4 regions of the Bradyrhizobium canariense genome follow, and region 3 is predicted to be linked to each of the others. Evidence: predicted binding sites of a transcription regulator. Region 3 holds the regulator's gene; each other region holds the start of a gene.
The links. The regulator PhoB, encoded in region 3, activates phosphate uptake and scavenging genes when phosphate is short. The targets are predictions, from matches to a motif close to TGTCATNNANCTGTCAT.
Positions count from the first base shown of each region.

Region 1 (4,459 bases), 920 kb from region 3:
GTACCGTGCCCGATCCCATCATGGGGTCGAGCACGCGAATTGGCTCTGGTTCTGCGGAGATAATATCGAGGGCAATTCCCGGAGCCATTCGGGCTGGGAAAGGATGAACAGGATCGCGTCCGAGCGTTTCGTGGATCGTCTTCTGGTAGCTTTTACTCACGGGTTACCCCGGAGCCGAGAGATACGAATCGTCACTTCAAATTGCAGCATATCGCTCTCGCACTCGCGCCTTTAGAGTTTCTGGAATCACTCCGATCCCTCTTGAGACTTTGTATTGCAGCTCTCCCCTATTCCCGGCGAGGTCATACTGTGCTCTCGGTGGCCGCGTGACGCTAACCCAAGCGTTCTCGCTTTCATGGAAGCTGACGATGGTATGAAGGTCGGCAAATGATAATGTAACGAGGCCGTCCGTCCCACAAACGAACACCACAAACGAATCGGGAAACCTTTGCTCGAGGTCGAGGAGGTCAGCTGCTTGGTCGATCGTGAACGAGAAGCGCCAAGGCGACATTCTTTTCGAGGAATGTTTTACGTAGACGCCAACTCTACCATTCACCACAAACGCATTAATGCGTCCCTCACGCACAAATGGTCGAAAGGAGACCGAATAGTCGGTCTCGACTGCCAATTGCCGAAGCACGACGCCTTGGTAAAACTCATATTCATCGAGCATTTTTTGCGTTCTTCAGAAAGCTAATGTTGCCATCGAACTTGTAGATAACTCGCGCCTTGTTTTGACCATTGAAGAAAATCTTGAAGTGATGCACGGCGTCAGGAAAATCGCGTCGAACTTGCCCGAATAAGCCCTTCGTTCGTTCGATCTTGACCTTGTCGGCGTCTTTCATGTGTTCGATCGTGCTGGATGGGTGGACCGCTATAGAACTGGGGCCATTTGGAAGGATGCGCTGCACATAGCGAATCAGATAGTCGGGTAAAGAGTCGCTCCCGATCTTATGCTGTAATTGCTTGAGGCAAACGAGGGGGTCGTTAGTCTGTTTAATAATCAGTTCGATTTCGGGAGAGTAGTCAAAAATGGGAAACGACATCTCTCCTTTATCAAGCAGTACATTTGCCTTATCGATGCTGCTTGACGCCACCGCCGCGATGCGTTGGTCAGCAAGCCAAACAGGCGATCCCTTCTTGGTTTTAATGGCTTCGAGCGCGAGCTTGTGAAAGACGAAGCAGCGTTGCCAATCGAGATACAGTTGCTCAGGGATTGTTAGTTCAAAGTGCGGGAGGTGCTTCTTGCGCGACCCGAACATGCGTGCCCGCTGGATATACGTGTCTTGCTGTATCTTATGTTTTGAATCTCGTGTGAAGAACATCGAAAGCAAATTGTCGAACGTTACTCCACGGGAGACTATGTTGCCTCCGATGACGAACGTGAACATAGCCGCCGGTGATGTTGCCGATTTGAAGTCGACGTTTTTATCTCGCTCGCTATTCATTATGATAGTTGTTGTCTGATCGCAATTCCGGACAATGTATCCGAGTATCCGACCAGATTGTTCAGCGCCGTAAAGCTTGGCGGCGATTTTATCGAGTTCGTGCGTGTAAGCCTCGAATTTTTTGGAATGAACATCGGACAGCGCGTTCATTACATCGTCAATTGGCTTCTTGTCTGATCTGTGATCAAGCTTCTTGCCACTTGTATGAATTAGCATTGAGAAGTTTTCGTCGGTGCCGGTCGATAAGTTAAGCGCGGCCACTCGGACAAGGAATCGGAAAATGGCTTCACGCAGATACTTCGGACTATCGTCGGAGTCAGGCAAGGTCTGCAGCGAAAAACCAAGTTCGGTATCGAGTGGAAAGAATACGTCTTGCCCGGTGTAGGCATCGTGAGGTGGGAAATTGACCCACTTTTCATTATCGTTATCGAATGTATTGTTGAGATCCAATCGCGCAGGCGTTGCGGTAACTCCAATGTAGATGCCGTCGCGGCTGATCAGCTGCTTTATTAAGGCGTTGATGCGCGTTACATCGCCTTTGTTGATCAGCGCATTCGGTGTAGCGAAATCGGCCTCATCATCGATGATGACCTTTTTCCGTACTCTCTCTAGTTTTTGGTTCAGTTTGGCGAGGTCGCTTGCGTTCTTCTTGCAAAATACAACGTGAAAGCCGGTAGCGAACGAATACTCTGGATCGATAACGTCGGAAAAATTCCGGGCGGCAGGCGACAGATTAGATCGTTGAAATCGATCGAGGTTTTGCTGAAGTAACTGCACGCTATCATTTAGCAGGTGAATGATAACGTGATGCCCGTCGTCCAGAAGCTTTGCGGTAAGGCAGATCATCATTTCCGTCTTGCCGCTTTGCGGTTCGCCGTAAATGACGAAGGAATTTGTGTCGGCTTGCAAGGTGTCGCACGCACTCGAAACTGCTGCTTCGATGCATGACGTCTGTTTGCCTAGCTTTTTAAGACGGCTAAGCTGAGCTTGGTATCGGTCACGCTGAGCTGCGATTTGCCTCAGTTTGTTGACGTCGATGGCCACAAAGCCCCCTACTCGAATCCCCACGTGTACGATCATAGCGAGCATTAAGTCTGCGGGAAAGCCAGAAGGCGTGTCGCAATGTCATTCAAAAGTCGCGTGAGGGTGGTCGTTTGGTCGAGACGAGCGGGCTGACATTCCGCTCCCCAACGCGTCGCCGCGCTTCACCGGATACCGCACGGCCTTGATCGACACGTTACACGCCGGACCGCGCCCGGCCCGGCATTGCCGAAGCGCCAAAACCCTGCAATCAATGTCCCCCAATCAAAACAAGAAGTTAGGGGAGGCATCATGAAGACCATCGTGGCTGCGCCATTCACATTGCTCGTCGCGCTCGGCCTCGCCTTGTTCTCGGCGGCTGGTCCGGTCCGCGCGGAAGAGGGCGTGGTGCGGGTCGGCATCATCACCGACATGAGCGGCCAATATGCCGACGGCAATGGCACGGGTTCGGTGGTCGCAGCGCAAATGGCGGCGGAGGAAATCGGCGGCACCGTCGCGGGGCGGCGGATCGAGATCATTTCCGCCGATCACCAGAACAAGTCGGATGTCGCGGTTGCGATCGTGCGCAACTGGATCGACAACAAGGGCGTCGATGTCATCGCCGAAGGCGTCAACTCGGCGGTGGCGCTGGCGATCCAGAATTTGACGCGCGAGCGCAAGAAGCTGTTTTTGATCTCGGGCTCCGGCTCCTCCGATCTCACGGGAAAACAGTGCTCGCCGACCAGCGTGCACTGGACCTACGACACCTACGCCTCCTCGAACGCGACCGCCAAGGCCGTGGTCGCGCGGGGCGGCACGCCGTGGTTCTTCCTCACCGCCGATTATGCCTTCGGCCAGGCCCTGGAGCGCGATGCCAGCAAGGCCGTGGTCGCCGCCGGCGGCAAGGTGCTGGGCGCGGTGCGCCATCCGTTCGACACCGCGGATTTTTCCTCGTTCCTGCTGCAGGCGCAATCGTCAGGCGCCAAGGTGCTGGGACTGGCCAATGCCGGCGGCGATTTCCGCAATGCGGTCGCGCAGGCCGACGAGTTCAACATCCGCCAGAGCATGCAGGTGGTGGCGTTGCAGGTGACGATCACCGACGTGCCGGCGCTCGGCCTCGCGCACGCCCACGACCTGCTGTTCACCGATTCCTTCTACTGGGACCGCACGCCGGAGACGCGCGCGTTCGGCGAGGAATTCTTCAAGCGACATGGCGCGATGCCGAGCGCCTACCAGGCCGGCGTCAACTCGGCGCTGCGGCATTACTTCAAGGCGGTGGCGGCGACCAACTCCGTCGATGCGGAGACCGTGATCGCGCAGATGCGCAAGATGCCGGTGAACGATTTCTTCGCGCAGGGCGGCGTGGTCCGCGAGGACGGCCGCATGGTGCACGACATGTACCTGATGCGGATCAAGAAGCCCGAGGAGTCCAAAAGCAAATGGGATCTCTACGAATATCTCTCGACGGTGGCGGGCAACGATGCGTTCCGGCCGCTCAGCGAGGGCGGATGTCCGTATGTGAAGACGCCGTGAGGGGTGGGGGCTGATCAAATCGAGATCGAGCAGCGACGGAGGTTTGCTCCCTCTCCCACCCCAACTCGGGTTTACGCGAGTTGGGCATTTCATATCGTCGAAGTCGGATATATCCGACTTCGATGGGAGAGGGTTGGGGAGAGGGGTTGCGGTCTCTCGTTAGACCGGCGCCCCCTCACCCGATTTGCACCGGACGACGCGGAGCCTGTCATCGGGCGCGCATTCGCGCGACCCGTTGGCATCGCCGGAAGCAAATCGACCTCTCCCCGTCGGGGAGAGGCGAACTGAGTCTGCTGATGGACCGGTTCAATCAGACGCCATCTCAGACCATCTCACTTAGCAAAACAAAACGGCCGGATTTTTCGATCCGGCCGTTTCAAATTCTCAATTGCCGATTTGCGTCAGTGGAACTCAGCTCGCCTTGGCGACCGGCTCGGCGGCCTTCTTCTTCTCGATCG
Region 1 covers NZ_LT629750.1:5,683,535-5,687,993, forward strand. Annotated here, with positions in the region: gene BLV09_RS37470 (hypothetical protein) at 1-160, opposite strand, end outside; gene BLV09_RS26955 (hypothetical protein) at 197-673, opposite strand; gene BLV09_RS26960 (Z1 domain-containing protein) at 663-2,492, opposite strand; gene BLV09_RS26965 (ABC transporter substrate-binding protein) at 2,781-4,001, shown strand; gene rpmB (50S ribosomal protein L28) at 4,413-4,459, opposite strand, start outside.
Region 1: the regulator PhoB is predicted to act here: its motif matches at 2,572-2,588, upstream of BLV09_RS26960 (Z1 domain-containing protein).

Region 2 (4,459 bases), 2.2 Mb from region 3:
TGGTCGAGAACACGCTGGCGGCGTGAGGCCGGTCACCGGCCCGGTGAGGTCCACAAAGAAGCATCGATAAGAAAAAGGCCCGCGCTGTCACGCGGGCCTTTTTGTTGGTTCTCGGTCCGCCGCTGGCTGCGGCGAATGGTTCGGTTAGAACAGCTTCGAGAAGATCAAATACAGGAAGCCCGAGAGGATCATCGCGGCCGGCAACGTCAGCACCCAGGCGAGCGCGATGTTGCGGATCGTCGACCATTGCAACCCCGACCCATTCGCCGCCATCGAACCGGCGATACCCGACGACAACACGTGAGTGGTCGAAACCGGCAGGCCGTACCCATCGGCCGCCGCGATCGTGGCGGCTGCCGTGATTTCGGCGCAGGCGCCCTGCGCGTAGGTGAGGTGGGTTTTACCGATCTTCTCACCGACGGTGACGACGATGCGCTTCCAGCCGATCATCGTGCCCAGACCGAGCGCGATGGCGACGGCGATTTTCACCCAGGTCGGAATGAACTTCGTCGCGCTGTCGAGCGATCCCTTGTAGCTGTTGAGGGTCGCAACGTCAGCGCTGCTGAGTTCACTTTCCTTGTCCTTCATCAGGAAGCGAAGGGCTTCGGAAACCAGGTACATGTCGTTACGGGTGTTGCCGACGAGATCGGCGGGGACCTTTGCCAGCGTTCCGTACTGATGGACCTGGTCGCTGATGTCGCAGACAAGCACGGCCAGCGACGGATAGGTGCCCTCGTTGATCTCATGTTCCGCAACATAGTTGGTCACAGCCGGCCGCGGATTGCCGATCACGTTGAAGCCGGCGGCCTTGCTGTCGATGATCTTGCTGGCAGCGATTGAATTCGTGCTGAACTGCTCGATCTGGCTTTCGGGCAAGGCGCGGTTCAGTGCATAGGCCGTCGGCACCGTTCCGATCAGAATGAGCATGATCAGGCCCATGCCCTTCTGGCCGTCGTTGGATCCATGGAAGAAGCTGACCAGCGTACAGGTCAGGATCAGAATGCCGCGAATCCACCATGGCGGCGGCTGATCGCCCACCGGTTCGCCGAACAAGGCCGGCGTAACACGCAGCAATACCGCCTTGAGGACGAAAAGAAGCACAGCCGCCAGCACGAAGCCGAACAGCGGCGACAGCAGCAGCGCCTTGGCGATACCGGCCGCCTGCGACCAATCCACGCCGGAGGTGCCGTTACGGCCGCGCAGCAAGGCATTGGTGATACCGACGCCCATGATCGATCCGATCAGGGTGTGCGAGCTCGACGCCGGCAGGCCGAAATACCAGGTGCCGACGTTCCAGATGATCGCTGCGATCAAGAGGGCGAAGACCATGGCGAAGCCGGCGCTGCTGCCGACCTGCAAGATCAGTTCGACGGGGAGCAGCGACACGATGCCGAAGGCGACCGCGCCGCTTGAGAGCAACACCCCGAACAGGTTGAACATGCCCGACCAGACCACGGCGGCGTTGGCAGGCAGCGAGCGGGTATAAATCACCGTGGCGACGGCGTTTGCGGTGTCGTGGAAGCCGTTGACGAATTCGAAGCCGAGCGCAATCAGCAGCGCGACAAAGAGCATAAGGTAGGGCAGGTACGATGTGACCCGCGTACCGGTCGCGTCGACGTCGGAATAGATGCTGTAGGCGACGAACAGGAGCGCAGCCGCAACCACCCCCATGTAGATGATGCCCTGCAGCGGATTAATCCCGCCATCGAGGTTGGGGCCTTTTTTAGCGGCGGGCTCAATCGAACCAGGTAATGCAACGTCGCTCATGGTAAATTTCTCCAAAATCCGGTGCCCGGACTTTGCGCGATCGATGTGACAGCCACGTGAAATGGCCACGAAAGTCCTGTGTTGAGATGCCGTCAAATCGAGCTTCGGTCCGGTCGGCCGCGCCAGGCGTCTCCGCGGCTTTCCTTTTGAAATGATAGGAACATTGCTTGGGAGGTGACGTTGAGCTGCCGGGTAGACCCCGCATTTCAGTGACGTCTCAGAAGGAGCGTGCCATGACCGCCAAGGACAAAGACCTCAACGACCTGTTTCTCGATACGCTCAAGGATATTTATTACGCCGAAAAGCAGATTTTGAAGGCGTTGCCGAAGATGGCCAAAGCTGCCAGTTCCGACAAACTCCGCGCGGCGTTCGAAAAGCATCACGGCGAGACCGAAGGCCAGGTCGAACGCCTCGAGCAGATATTCGAGCTGATCGACAAGCCGGCGCGCGGCAAGACCTGCGACGCGATCCAGGGCATCCTCGATGAGGGCAAGGAGATCATGGACGAGTACAAGGGCTGCGAGGCGCTCGACGCCGGCATGCTTGCCGCGGCCCAGGCCGTCGAGCACTACGAAATCTCCCGCTATGGCACGCTGAAGCAGTGGGCGCAGCAGCTCGGCATGAAGGACGTGGTCCGGTTGCTGGATCAGACCTTGCAGGAAGAGAAGAAAACCGACCAGAGCCTGACGACGCTCGCGGAAGCCGCAGTCAATCTTGCCGCGGCAGCCTGAGATCAGGCGTCGAACCCGTCATGCCCGGCGAAAAGCCGGGCATGACGGTCGATCGACCGGCGTTTCCAGGAAGATTCAGGCCGCGTGCGCGGCTTTTTTCAACAAATCGGCGGCAATCCGGAGATCATCGACAAAGCGCTGATATTCCCGCGCCTTGGCGTCTTCGTCCGGCAATCGCAGCAGATAGGATGGATGCACTGTCACCAGCGCCTTGATGCCGTCCTGGAGGTCAATCAGGCGCCCACGGTGCTTGTTGATCGGTGTGATTTTTCCGAACACGCTTTGCGCCGCGGTTGCGCCCATCGCGACCACCAGCGCGGGTTGGATTGAGGCCAGTTCGCGCTCGTACCATGGCCGGCATGCCCTGATCTCCGGCGTGTTCGGTTTCTGATGCAGGCGGATTTTGCCGCGCGGCACAAACTTGAAGTGCTTTACCGCGTTGGTGACATAAGTCTTTGTGCGATCAATGCCGGCTTCTTGCAGCGCCCGGTCGAGCATCTGTCCCGCCGGTCCGACAAAGGGCTTGCCGGCGAGGTCTTCCTTGTCGCCGGGCTGCTCGCCGACCAGCATCACTTGCGCGTGCTGCGGACCTTCGCCGAACACGGTTTGCGTCGCATCTTTCCAGAGCGGGCAGGCGCGGCAATCGGCTGCTTCCTCGCGCAACGCTTCGATAGTGCCGGATCCTGCATGCGGGGGTTTCATGGGTGGCTCCGGCCGTTTCTGGGACTTATGCGGTTCGGTTGCGGCTTTGGCGATCATGGCACCGGCCAGGCGTTCGGCATCGGCGATCAAGGGTTTAATGATCGAGGCTTCCGGCAGGTTCCTCCAGTATTTCCTGGGCATCTCGGTTTGCATGGCTTTCACCTTCAGCCGGGCCGGATTGAAGATGCTGGCGTAGTACCGCCGCCAGGTTTCCTCCAGCCGGTCCTCGCTCGGCGCGTCAGCCTTGCCGACGCCGGATGTCATGGAGACCGCATGGCCGTCCCAATGGGCGCAGACGTCAGGGGTCAGGATCGACCAGGGCATGTCGGCGAAACGCCGCGCGAAGAACGGCGCGGCCGCCTCGACGATGTGATGCTCAGGTTCGAACCAGGCCACGAAATGCGATTTCTGTTCGCGCCCGACTTCGCGAAAGCGGACGAAGGCGTGCATCTTGTGTTCATCGCGGCGCACGGCCCTGGCCATTGCCGTGACCTGCGCGACATCGGGATCGGTCGCGACGTCAAGCAGATCGTGGTTGCTGCGCAACCGCCACAGCAGGCGATAGAGGATCGCAAAGCGCTGGGGATCGCGGTGCAGGATCGCGGATTGCGCCAGTTCGACGAATTTGGCTGACACGTTGAAAGTGCCTGACGCCGGTTCAAACGGTGGAGCTTCGGCGGCTTGTTCGAACAGTTCGGGCTCGCTGCCGCGCAGCGTCCATGTCACGTCGGACGGGTTCACATGGTTCAGCGCCAATGCCCGCGCAGCTTTACGCCAGCCATCGAAATCTGTTTCGTTGTCGAGGGTTATGAGGTGCATCAGAAGCCAAATCCGAGCTGTTTCGCCTTCGGCTTGAACCGCTCCGCCAGCCGCGCATCGTCCAAAAGATGCGGTGGCGGCCGGTGATCGCTGAGAACGACGAAGGGCAAAGCCTTGTTTCGGGGGATGTGCAGCCGGGCCAGATCGGCGACGCGAATGGATGTGACGCGGCGGGTGGCGATGATGCGGTCGACCGCCTTGGTGCCGAAGCCGGGCACGCGCAGCAATTCTTCGCGGCTGGCGCGGGCGATATCGAGCGGGAAGCGGTCGCGGTGCCGCAGCGCCCAGGCGAGCTTTGGATCGATGTCGAGCGGCAGCATGCCTTCCGCCTGGTCGACGATTTCGCCGACATCGAAACCGTAAAACCGTATCAGCCAGTCGGCCTGGTAGAGCCGGTGTTCGCGAACCAGCGGCGGCGCGGCTAAGGGCAGGGCGCGGCT
Region 2 covers NZ_LT629750.1:2,591,649-2,596,107, reverse strand. Annotated here, with positions in the region: gene BLV09_RS12465 (M20 aminoacylase family protein) at 1-26, shown strand, start outside; gene BLV09_RS12460 (inorganic phosphate transporter) at 145-1,767, opposite strand; gene BLV09_RS12455 (ferritin-like domain-containing protein) at 2,001-2,498, shown strand; gene BLV09_RS12450 (UdgX family uracil-DNA binding protein) at 2,574-4,019, opposite strand; gene BLV09_RS12445 (putative DNA modification/repair radical SAM protein) at 4,019-4,459, opposite strand, start outside.
Region 2: the regulator PhoB is predicted to act here: its motif matches at 1,813-1,829, upstream of BLV09_RS12460 (inorganic phosphate transporter).

Region 3 (4,459 bases):
TCATCGGTTCGGTCATCATGACCGTGATCGGCGTCGGCATTGGCGCGCCGCTTGGCCTGTTCGCTGGCACCTATCTCGCCGAATACGGCAAGCATGATCACCTGACCTCGGTGATCCGCTTCATCAACGACATTCTCCTCAGCGCACCCTCCATCATCATTGGCCTGTTCATCTATGGCGCCGTCGTGGTGCCGATGGGCGGGTTCTCGGCCCTGGCCGGTGCACTGGCGCTGGCCGTGATCGTCATCCCTGTCGTGCTCCGCACCACCGAAGATATGCTGCTGTTGGTGCCCAACCCGTTGCGCGAGGCGGCATCGGCGCTGGGGCTGCCGCGTTCGCTCGTTATCAAGCGGATCGCTTACCGGGCTGCACGCTCCGGCCTGATCACAGGCGTCCTGCTCGCAACCGCGCGTGTTGCCGGCGAGACCGCGCCGCTATTGTTCACCGCGCTGAGCAACCAGTTCTTCAGCCTCGATCTGACCAAGACGATGGCCAACCTGCCGGTGACCATCAACAACTTCGTGCAAAGCCCCTACGCTTATTGGAAGGAACTCGCCTGGAGCGGGGCCTTGCTTATTACTCTAACCGTACTCGCGTTGAATATTGGCGCGCGTTATCTTGGCGCCGAGAGGGCTGCAAAATGAACGAAGTCTCTGTATCCGTGGGTAGTTCGAGCGGACCCGTTCCTGCGGCGCCGTTGCCGGATGCCCCGGCCAAAGTCAGCGTGCGCAACCTGAACTTCTATTACGGCGAGCATCATGCGCTGAAGAACATCAATCTGACGCTCGGCACCAATCGCGTCACCGCTTTTATCGGTCCGTCCGGTTGCGGCAAATCGACATTGCTGCGGATTTTCAACCGGATGTACGATCTCTATCCGGGGCAGCGCGCCGTCGGCCAGTTGATGCTCGACCAGACCAACATTCTCGATCCCAAGCTCGATCTCAATCTGCTACGCGCGCGCGTCGGCATGGTATTTCAAAAGCCGACGCCGTTTCCGATGACGATCTATGAAAACATCGCCTTCGGTATCCGTCTTTATGAGAAGATTTCCAAATCCGAAATGGACGACCGCGTGGAGAAGGCGTTGCGCGGCGGCGCGCTCTGGAACGAGGTCAAGGACAAGCTGAACGCCTCTGGTCTCAGCCTGTCCGGCGGCCAGCAGCAGCGGCTCTGCATCGCCCGTACCGTCGCGGTGCGGCCCGAAGTGATCCTGTTCGACGAGCCATGTTCGGCGCTCGATCCGATTTCGACCGCCAAGGTCGAGGAGTTGATTCAGGAACTGGCCGAGCACTATACGATCGCCATCGTGACCCATAACATGCAGCAGGCCGCCCGCGTCTCGGACAAGACCGCCTTCATGTATCTCGGCGAGCTGATCGAGTTCGACGACACCAACAAGATTTTCACCTCGCCGAGCGATCGACGCACCCAGGATTACATCACCGGCCGGTTCGGCTGAGGAGATAGAACATGGCTTCTGAGCACACCGCCAAGGCGTTCGACAGCGATCTTCAGGAACTAACCAGGCTGGTCGCCGAGATGGGTGGCCTTGCCGAGCGCATGATTACCGAATCCGTCGATGCGCTGATCCGTCGTGACGTCGCGCTGGGCAAGCATGTCGTGGTTTCGGATATTGAGATCGATAATCTGCAGCGCACGATCGAGGAACGCGCGGTTCTGACCATTGCGCGGCGTCAGCCGATGGCGGTGGATCTGCGCGAGATCGTCGGCGCCATGCGGGTCGCGACCGATCTCGAGCGGATCGGCGATCTTGCCAAGAACATGGGCAAGCGGGTCGCGGCGCTGGAGAGCGATTTTCAGCCGCTGAAGCTGATCCGCGGCCTCGAGCATATGACCGACCTGGTGCAGTCGCAGGTTAAATCCGTGCTCGATGCCTATGCGGCGCACGATTTGCCGGCGGCGATGACGGTGTGGAAGGGCGACGAGGAAGTCGACGCGATCTGCACGTCGCTGTTCCGCGAACTCCTGACCTATATGATGGAAGATCCGCGCAACATCAGCTTCTGTATCCATCTGATGTTCTGCGCCAAGAACATCGAGCGGATCGGCGACCATGCCACCAATATTGCGGAAACCGTGTTCTACATGATCGAAGGTCAGCAGATACTCGACAAGCGCCCGAAGGGCGACATGACGACGTTTGCCACAACCGTACCCGGAAACTGAGGGAAGGCTGCATATGAGCGCGCGCATTCTGGTGGTTGAAGACGAAGAAGCGCTTACCACGCTGCTGCGCTACAACCTGGACGCCGAAGGCTATGACGTTGAAACGGTCGGGCGCGGCGATGACGCCGACACACGGCTGAAGGAACGTGTTCCGGATCTGATCGTGCTCGACTGGATGCTGCCGGGGTTGTCCGGGATCGAGCTGTGCCGAAGGTTGCGGGCGCGGCCTGAGACCAGGCAGCTTCCGATCATCATGCTGACCGCGCGCGGCGAAGAAAGCGAGCGGGTCAGGGGGCTTGCGACCGGTGCCGACGATTACATCGTCAAGCCGTTCTCGGTGCCGGAATTGCTGGCGCGGGTAAAGGGTCTTTTGCGCCGCGCCAGTCCCGAACGCCTCGCCACCGTACTCACCTATGGCGATATCGAGCTCGATCGCGAGAAGCGCCGCGTCGCGCGTTCGGGGCGTCCGATCGATCTCGGTCCGACCGAGTACCGGCTATTGGAATTTTTCCTCGAGCATCCGGGACGGGTGTTCAGCCGCGAGCAATTGCTCGACAGCGTATGGGGCCGCGATATCTATATCGATGAGCGTACGGTGGATGTGCACATCGGACGGCTGCGCAAGCTGCTCAATCCGGGCCGTGAACAGGATCCTATTCGCACCGTGCGTGGTGCCGGCTACGCGCTCGACGACCGCTTTGCGAAGGTCGAGTAACGAGCCGCATTAAATAGCTCTCGTCCCGGCCATCGCCAGGACTCATAACCCCTGATGTAAAATTTTAATGAGCCGAAGTGGCCAGCTTGCATAACCACGAACGCCGGTGGTTATAGGTCCCGGCATTTTGCCGGGACGGCAACAAATCTTCGCAGATAAATCGTCGTAAGTCGATCTTACCGCGCCGGCTTCGACGGCTGCCGGCGGCGGTCGCCGGCGGGCTGATAGGCCACCCGCGAGTGATGCGCGCAATAGGGCAGGCCGGACAGCGCCTTGCCGCCGCAAAAGAAAAACTCCGGACTGGAAGGGTCGCCGACAGGCCAATGGCAGGTGGCCTCGTTGAGCTCCAGCAGCGACAGGCGCTGGCTCATCGGCACCACGTTGTCATAGGCGATCGGATCCGGCTCCATCTCGACTTCGAAGGCATGGGCCAGTGCAGTGTTGCCGCGTGAGACCGGCCGCGAAACCCGCATCATGTGCTGGGCCGGCCGCGCCTTGCGCTGGCGTGGCGCTGCCGAAGAGGGGCTCTTGGCGCGGCCGGAAAGGCCAAGCCGATGCACCTTACCGATCACGGCGTTTCGCGTCACATTTCCGAGTTCCGCCGCGATCTGGCTGGCCGAAAGTCCGGCCTCCCAGAGCTTCTTGAGTTGCTCGACGCGATCGTCCGACCAGGTCAATACCGTCATCGCATTCATCCCTTCGCGTCGCACCGGCCATTACCTGGGACGGCGCTGCGATCTAAATCTCTAAAAATCCCTGCGGTCAGAATCCCTTAGCCCTCGCCGGGCGCAGAAAGCGCGCCCGAACGTGTACGCCGAACACATAGGACTTAGAGGATCAGATCCGCCGCACGAGATGTCGTACCCGACAGCCCAGACGCTACAATATGGCGTGACTCGGGCGCAAGAGTCCGCGTCTGTGCGTCCACATGTTCCGTGATTTAATCATTGCAATTCGATTTTTCCACCGCACCGGGATCTTACGGAGATTCGGAATCTTGACAGTGGCAGTTTGGACGCCCTGTGGCCGGTTGACACTTATCGCCGTGCGCATAGAATGCCCGCCACGTGCCGCCCCTAAAAGGCGGCACGTTTTGTTTTCCGGCCTATTGTTGCTGCATCGCGCAATTCGCGCATTGCAGTCGGCTCTAACTTTCAGTGATCGCCATGACCAAGAGCGCCACGTCGCATTTGCTTCCCGTATTTGCCAGAGTCGATCTCGGTTTTGAGCGCGGCGAAGGCGCATGGCTGATCGCAACCAACGGTGAGCGCTATCTCGATTTCACCTCCGGCGTTGCGGTAAACGCACTCGGCCACGCGCATCCGTATCTGGTCGCAGCCCTGCAGGAACAGGCCACCAAGCTGTGGCACATGTCCAATTTGTTCAAGAGCCCGGATGGCGAACGGCTCGCCGCAAGACTGTGCGAACAAAGCTTTGCCGACTTCGTGTTCTTCGCCAACTCCGGCGCCGAGGCGATGGAATGCGCGATCAAGATCACGCGCAGATATCACGCCGCCAAAGGTCGCCCCGAACGCTATCGCATCATCACGTTCG
Region 3 covers NZ_LT629750.1:4,764,819-4,769,277, reverse strand. Annotated here, with positions in the region: gene pstA (phosphate ABC transporter permease PstA) at 1-644, shown strand, start outside; gene pstB (phosphate ABC transporter ATP-binding protein PstB) at 641-1,462, shown strand; gene phoU (phosphate signaling complex protein PhoU) at 1,474-2,190, shown strand; gene phoB (phosphate regulon transcriptional regulator PhoB) at 2,204-2,905, shown strand; gene BLV09_RS22695 (GcrA family cell cycle regulator) at 3,082-3,591, opposite strand; gene BLV09_RS22690 (aspartate aminotransferase family protein) at 4,072-4,459, shown strand, end outside.

Region 4 (4,459 bases), 770 kb from region 3:
GCCAGCGCGGCATCCGCGTCAACGCGGTCGCGCCCGGCGTGGTCGAAACCGAAATGTCGAACTTTACCAAGACGGATGCGGGACGCGATTTCACGCTCGGCATGCAGGCGCTGAAGCGGCTCGCGCAACCCGACGACATCGGCGACGTCGTCGCGTTCCTGGCCTCCGACAATGCGCGATGGGTCAATGGCGACACCGTCCGGGTCGATGGCGGCTCGAAACTGTAGGCCGACAGCCTCAAGCAAGGACGAGGGTCATGACCGACAGCATCTGTTTGACCTCTATGGCGTGCGAAAGCGGGCAGCCGACTTCCGGTGTTGCCCGCGATCGCGGCCGCTTCGTTCTCGGCCGCCGCGCCAGTTTCTGGGTTTCGGCCGGCGTGGTGGCGCACACGCTATGGACAAGTGCTGCGCCCGCGATGGTCTACCGGATCTATGCCGAAGAGTGGCATCTGGCGCTGACCACGACGACGGCGATTTTCGCGATCTACCCGATCGTGGTCGTTCTCACGCTGCTGGGGTTTGGCGATCTGTCGGACCATATCGGCCACCGCGCGACGATGCTGATTGGACTTGCGATGTCGCTCGCCGGGGTGTTCGCCTTTGCCGTGGCGCCCGATGTCGCCTGGCTTTTTGCCGGGCGGGCGCTGATGGGAATCGGGGTTGGTCTGACGGCGAGTCCTTCCACGGCCGCCATGGTGGAATTCGCCGCGGAAGGACAGTCGCAGCGCGCGGCCTCGGTTGCCGCCGCCGCCCAAGCGGTGGGCTTTGCCGCGGCGCTGCTGCTCGGCGGCGCATTGATCGAATATGCCCCGCATCCGACCCGGCTGCCATTCTGGTTCCTGTTCGCAATTCTGGCGATGTTGTTCGTCGCGAGCTGGGGATTGCCGCGCCAGGGCGGCGCCAGTGCAGATCGCTGGCGGATACGAACGCCATCCGTTCCGCCGAATCTGCGCGGCGTTTTCGCGCTGGCGTCGCTGGCAGTGCTGACCGCCTATACGCATGGCGTCCTGATCCTGTCGCTTGGCGGCCAGGTCGCTCACGATCTCGTCGGTTCGTCGAACGCATTTGTCAACGGCGCGATCCTGTCGCTGTTCGCCATCGTGTCGGGAATCGTCGGCGTCGCTGCAAGACGTCTTGATCCCCGCATGGCCATGGCATCCGGAGCCTTCGCTTCCGCCGCCGGCGTTGGCTTGCTTGCGCTTGCCTCAGCGTGCCATGCATTGCCGATCTTTCTCGTCGCGACGGCGACCGCGGGGACGGGATATAGCCTGCTGTTTTTCGCAGGCCTGGCCCTGATCAATCGTGCGGCCACGCCGGAGCATCGCGGCGGCATCTTTGCAGCGCTGTACCTCGTCGCTTATCTGTCCATGGGCACGGTGGCGCTGGTGCTCGGTGTCCTTGCAAGGTCTGAAGGGCTGGGGCTCGCGATCGACGTTGGCGCCGGCGTCATCGCTCTGCTGAGCCTGGCTGCGTTCGGCTATTCCCTGATGTCGCCGAAATTTCAAAGCGATGCGGAGACGGGGGCTTGCGGTCCCTAAGCGTCATCGGGCTAGCCCGGTTGCTCCTGCATCGACGAAATGAAACTGCGTCAAGGCCAATCACACCATCCCAGCATGGCGACGCTTCCGCTGCCACGTCGATCCACGTCGGATATCCGAATGCTCCGCGCAAATTCGTGCCTCACCAAATCTCGCACGTCGCAAACGTCCAATAGCGAACGGGCTCGCTCCGATTTCCAGTGCGCGCGTGTTTCACTCGCGCGTCATTTCCATGTCACGCGGCAAACATTCGCGTGTCACGCGGTGAACCTATAACGCCGCAACCTGTCAAAGGTCGTTTCTGTCTTCCAGTCGGATCAGGGGCGTTCGTTTATATTTCATCAGAATAAGAGAGCTCCATGCAACGCAACGTTAGCAGGGCTGCGTCTGCCCTTTGCCTGTCGATACTGTTGGCCGCTCAGGGCGAAAGCCCGGCGTTTGCCGGATCGCCGCAAGATGCGCTTCCAACCTCCACTCCGATCAAACACGTCGTGGTGATTTTCGGAGAGAACGAGTCGTTCGACCACTATTTCGGCTCCTATCCGACCGCGACAAACCCGCCCGGTGAACCCGCCTTCACGGCCGCTCCGAATACGCCGAGCGTCAACGGATTCACCCCGGCCCTGCTGGGCAACAATCCGAACCTGAACCCTGCCAACGGCACCGGCGCCACCAACCCGTTCCGTCTTGATCGCTCACAGGCTCATACCTCGAGCCAAAATCACGCTTACAATCCCGAGCAGGCCGCTTTCGACGGCGGCAAGATGGATCTGTTTCCCAAAAACACCGGCGCAGCCGGCACCGGCGGCACCGGCGTGTTCGACACCAAGGGCCTCGTGATGGGCTATTACGACGGCAACACCGTCACAGCGATGTGGAATTATGCGCAGCACTTCGCGCTGAGCGACAATTCATACAGCTCGACATTCGGCCCATCCTCGCCCGGCGCCGTCGACCTGATCTCGGGACAGACCAATGGCGCGGTGGGCTTCGCTGCGAGCAACGGATCCAGCCCCAGCAACACGATCAACAACATCGTCGCTGACGGCCAGGGTGGCTTTACGATGTTCGGCGACAGCGATCCCCATGGCGACGTCTGCTCCTCGACGACGGCCCCGACGACCGAGATGACCGGCAAGAATATTGGCGACCTGCTGAACGCCAAGAACATCAGCTGGGGCTGGTTTCAGGGTGGCTTCAATATCCAGGCCGTGAACGCCAATGGCACCACCGGTTGCGCGCGAAGCACCTCCTCGGTAACGGTCGGCTCCAACGTGGCCGACTATGTTCCGCATCATCAGCCGTTCCAGTATTATCCCTCGACGCGAAACCTCAGCCACACGCGGCCGACCTCGGTTACGTCGATCGGCACGTCGTTCGATAGCGGCGCCAATCACCAGTATGACACCAACGACTTCTTCGCGGCGGTTCAGGCTGGCAACTTGCCGTCGGTCAGCTTCCTCAAGGCTCCGGCGATCCAGGACGCTCATCCGAGCAACTCGGATCCGCTCGATGAACAGACCTTCGTGGTCAATGTGATCAACATGCTGCAACAGAGCCCCGAATGGAGCAGCACGGCGGTGATCCTCGCCTATGACGACTCGGATGGTTGGTACGACCATATGAACAACGTCATTAACCCGTCGACCAGCGCGCAGGACACGTTCAGCGGACCGCAGCTATGCAACCCGTTGCCCGGGACCACCGGTGCGCTCACCACGCCGCTGCCCGGCGTGAATGGTCAGCCGGTTGAAGGACGCTGCGGCTACGGTACGCGTCAGCCCCTGCTGGTCATTTCGCCCTACGCAAAGCCGAACTTCGTCGATCATACGCTGACGGATCAATCCTCGATCATCCGGTTCGTCGAAGACAACTGGCTTAGCAGCCAGCGGATCGGTCAGGGTTCGTTCGACACGATCGCGAATCCGATCAACAACATGTTCAACTTCAGCCAGGCACCGAATCCGAAGCTGCTGCTCAATGCGAGCCTCGGTACCAAACAATAACCGAACGACTCGGAACCAGAGACTGGGGCGGATGGAGACAATCCATCCGTCCCAATTTGTCATTTTATTCTCTCGCTGATTTGTACCGGGTTTCCGATGAAGCGTTTTTTCGAGCGTGTATCGACGTCGTTCCGTGCATGGCCGATCCGGCTATCAGTCTTTTTCTCCGCCATGCTGACGATATCTCTTTCGGCCGCAGATCCCTTTGCTGCGGCGAGCCAACCTACGGCAAATCAATCCACCAACGGTCCAGAGGCCGCGGTCGAGCTCTCGGCGGTCGCGCAACTCGGGCGCAAAATGTTTTTCGATCCGTCACTGTCCGGGTCCGGGCAACTCGCCTGTGCGTCTTGTCACAGTCCCGCGCATGCCTACGGCCCCCCCAATGACCTCGTGGTGCAATTCGGCGGACCGGACCTGAAGCGGACTGGTGTGCGCGCGGTTCCGTCATTGCGCTATCTGGAGCATGATCCGAATTTCTCGATCGGTCCAAGCACGGAAATGGCGGATAACGATCCGCCCCCGCCGGACGTCGCCCCCGCTGGGGCGCCGGCAGGCCAGATCAAGGTTGCCACGGTTGCCAAGGCTGACGCCAATAGCGCGGCGCGCGCGGCGGCGGAGGCCAACGTCCCGCGCGGCGGGCTCGACTGGGATGGTCGCGCCAACACCTTGCAGCTTCAGGCGCTGGGACCATTGCTCGATCCGAACGAGATGGACAATCACAGCACCGCTGAGTTGCTTGAGCGACTCGAACACGCTGCGTATGCCGACGACATCAAGAAGCTGTTCGGGGCGAATATATTCAACCAGCGTGAGCTGGCATTGGACGAAGCGCTGTTCGCCCTGGCGCGATTCCAAACGGAAGATCCAAGCTTCCATCCGTATGACAGCAAATACGACGCCGTTCTCGCCGGCA
Region 4 covers NZ_LT629750.1:5,538,531-5,542,989, forward strand. Annotated here, with positions in the region: gene BLV09_RS26315 (SDR family NAD(P)-dependent oxidoreductase) at 1-227, shown strand, start outside; gene BLV09_RS26320 (MFS transporter) at 257-1,540, shown strand; gene BLV09_RS26325 (phospholipase C) at 1,900-3,546, shown strand; gene BLV09_RS26330 (cytochrome-c peroxidase) at 3,643-4,459, shown strand, end outside.
Region 4: the regulator PhoB is predicted to act here: its motif matches at 1,763-1,779, upstream of BLV09_RS26325 (phospholipase C).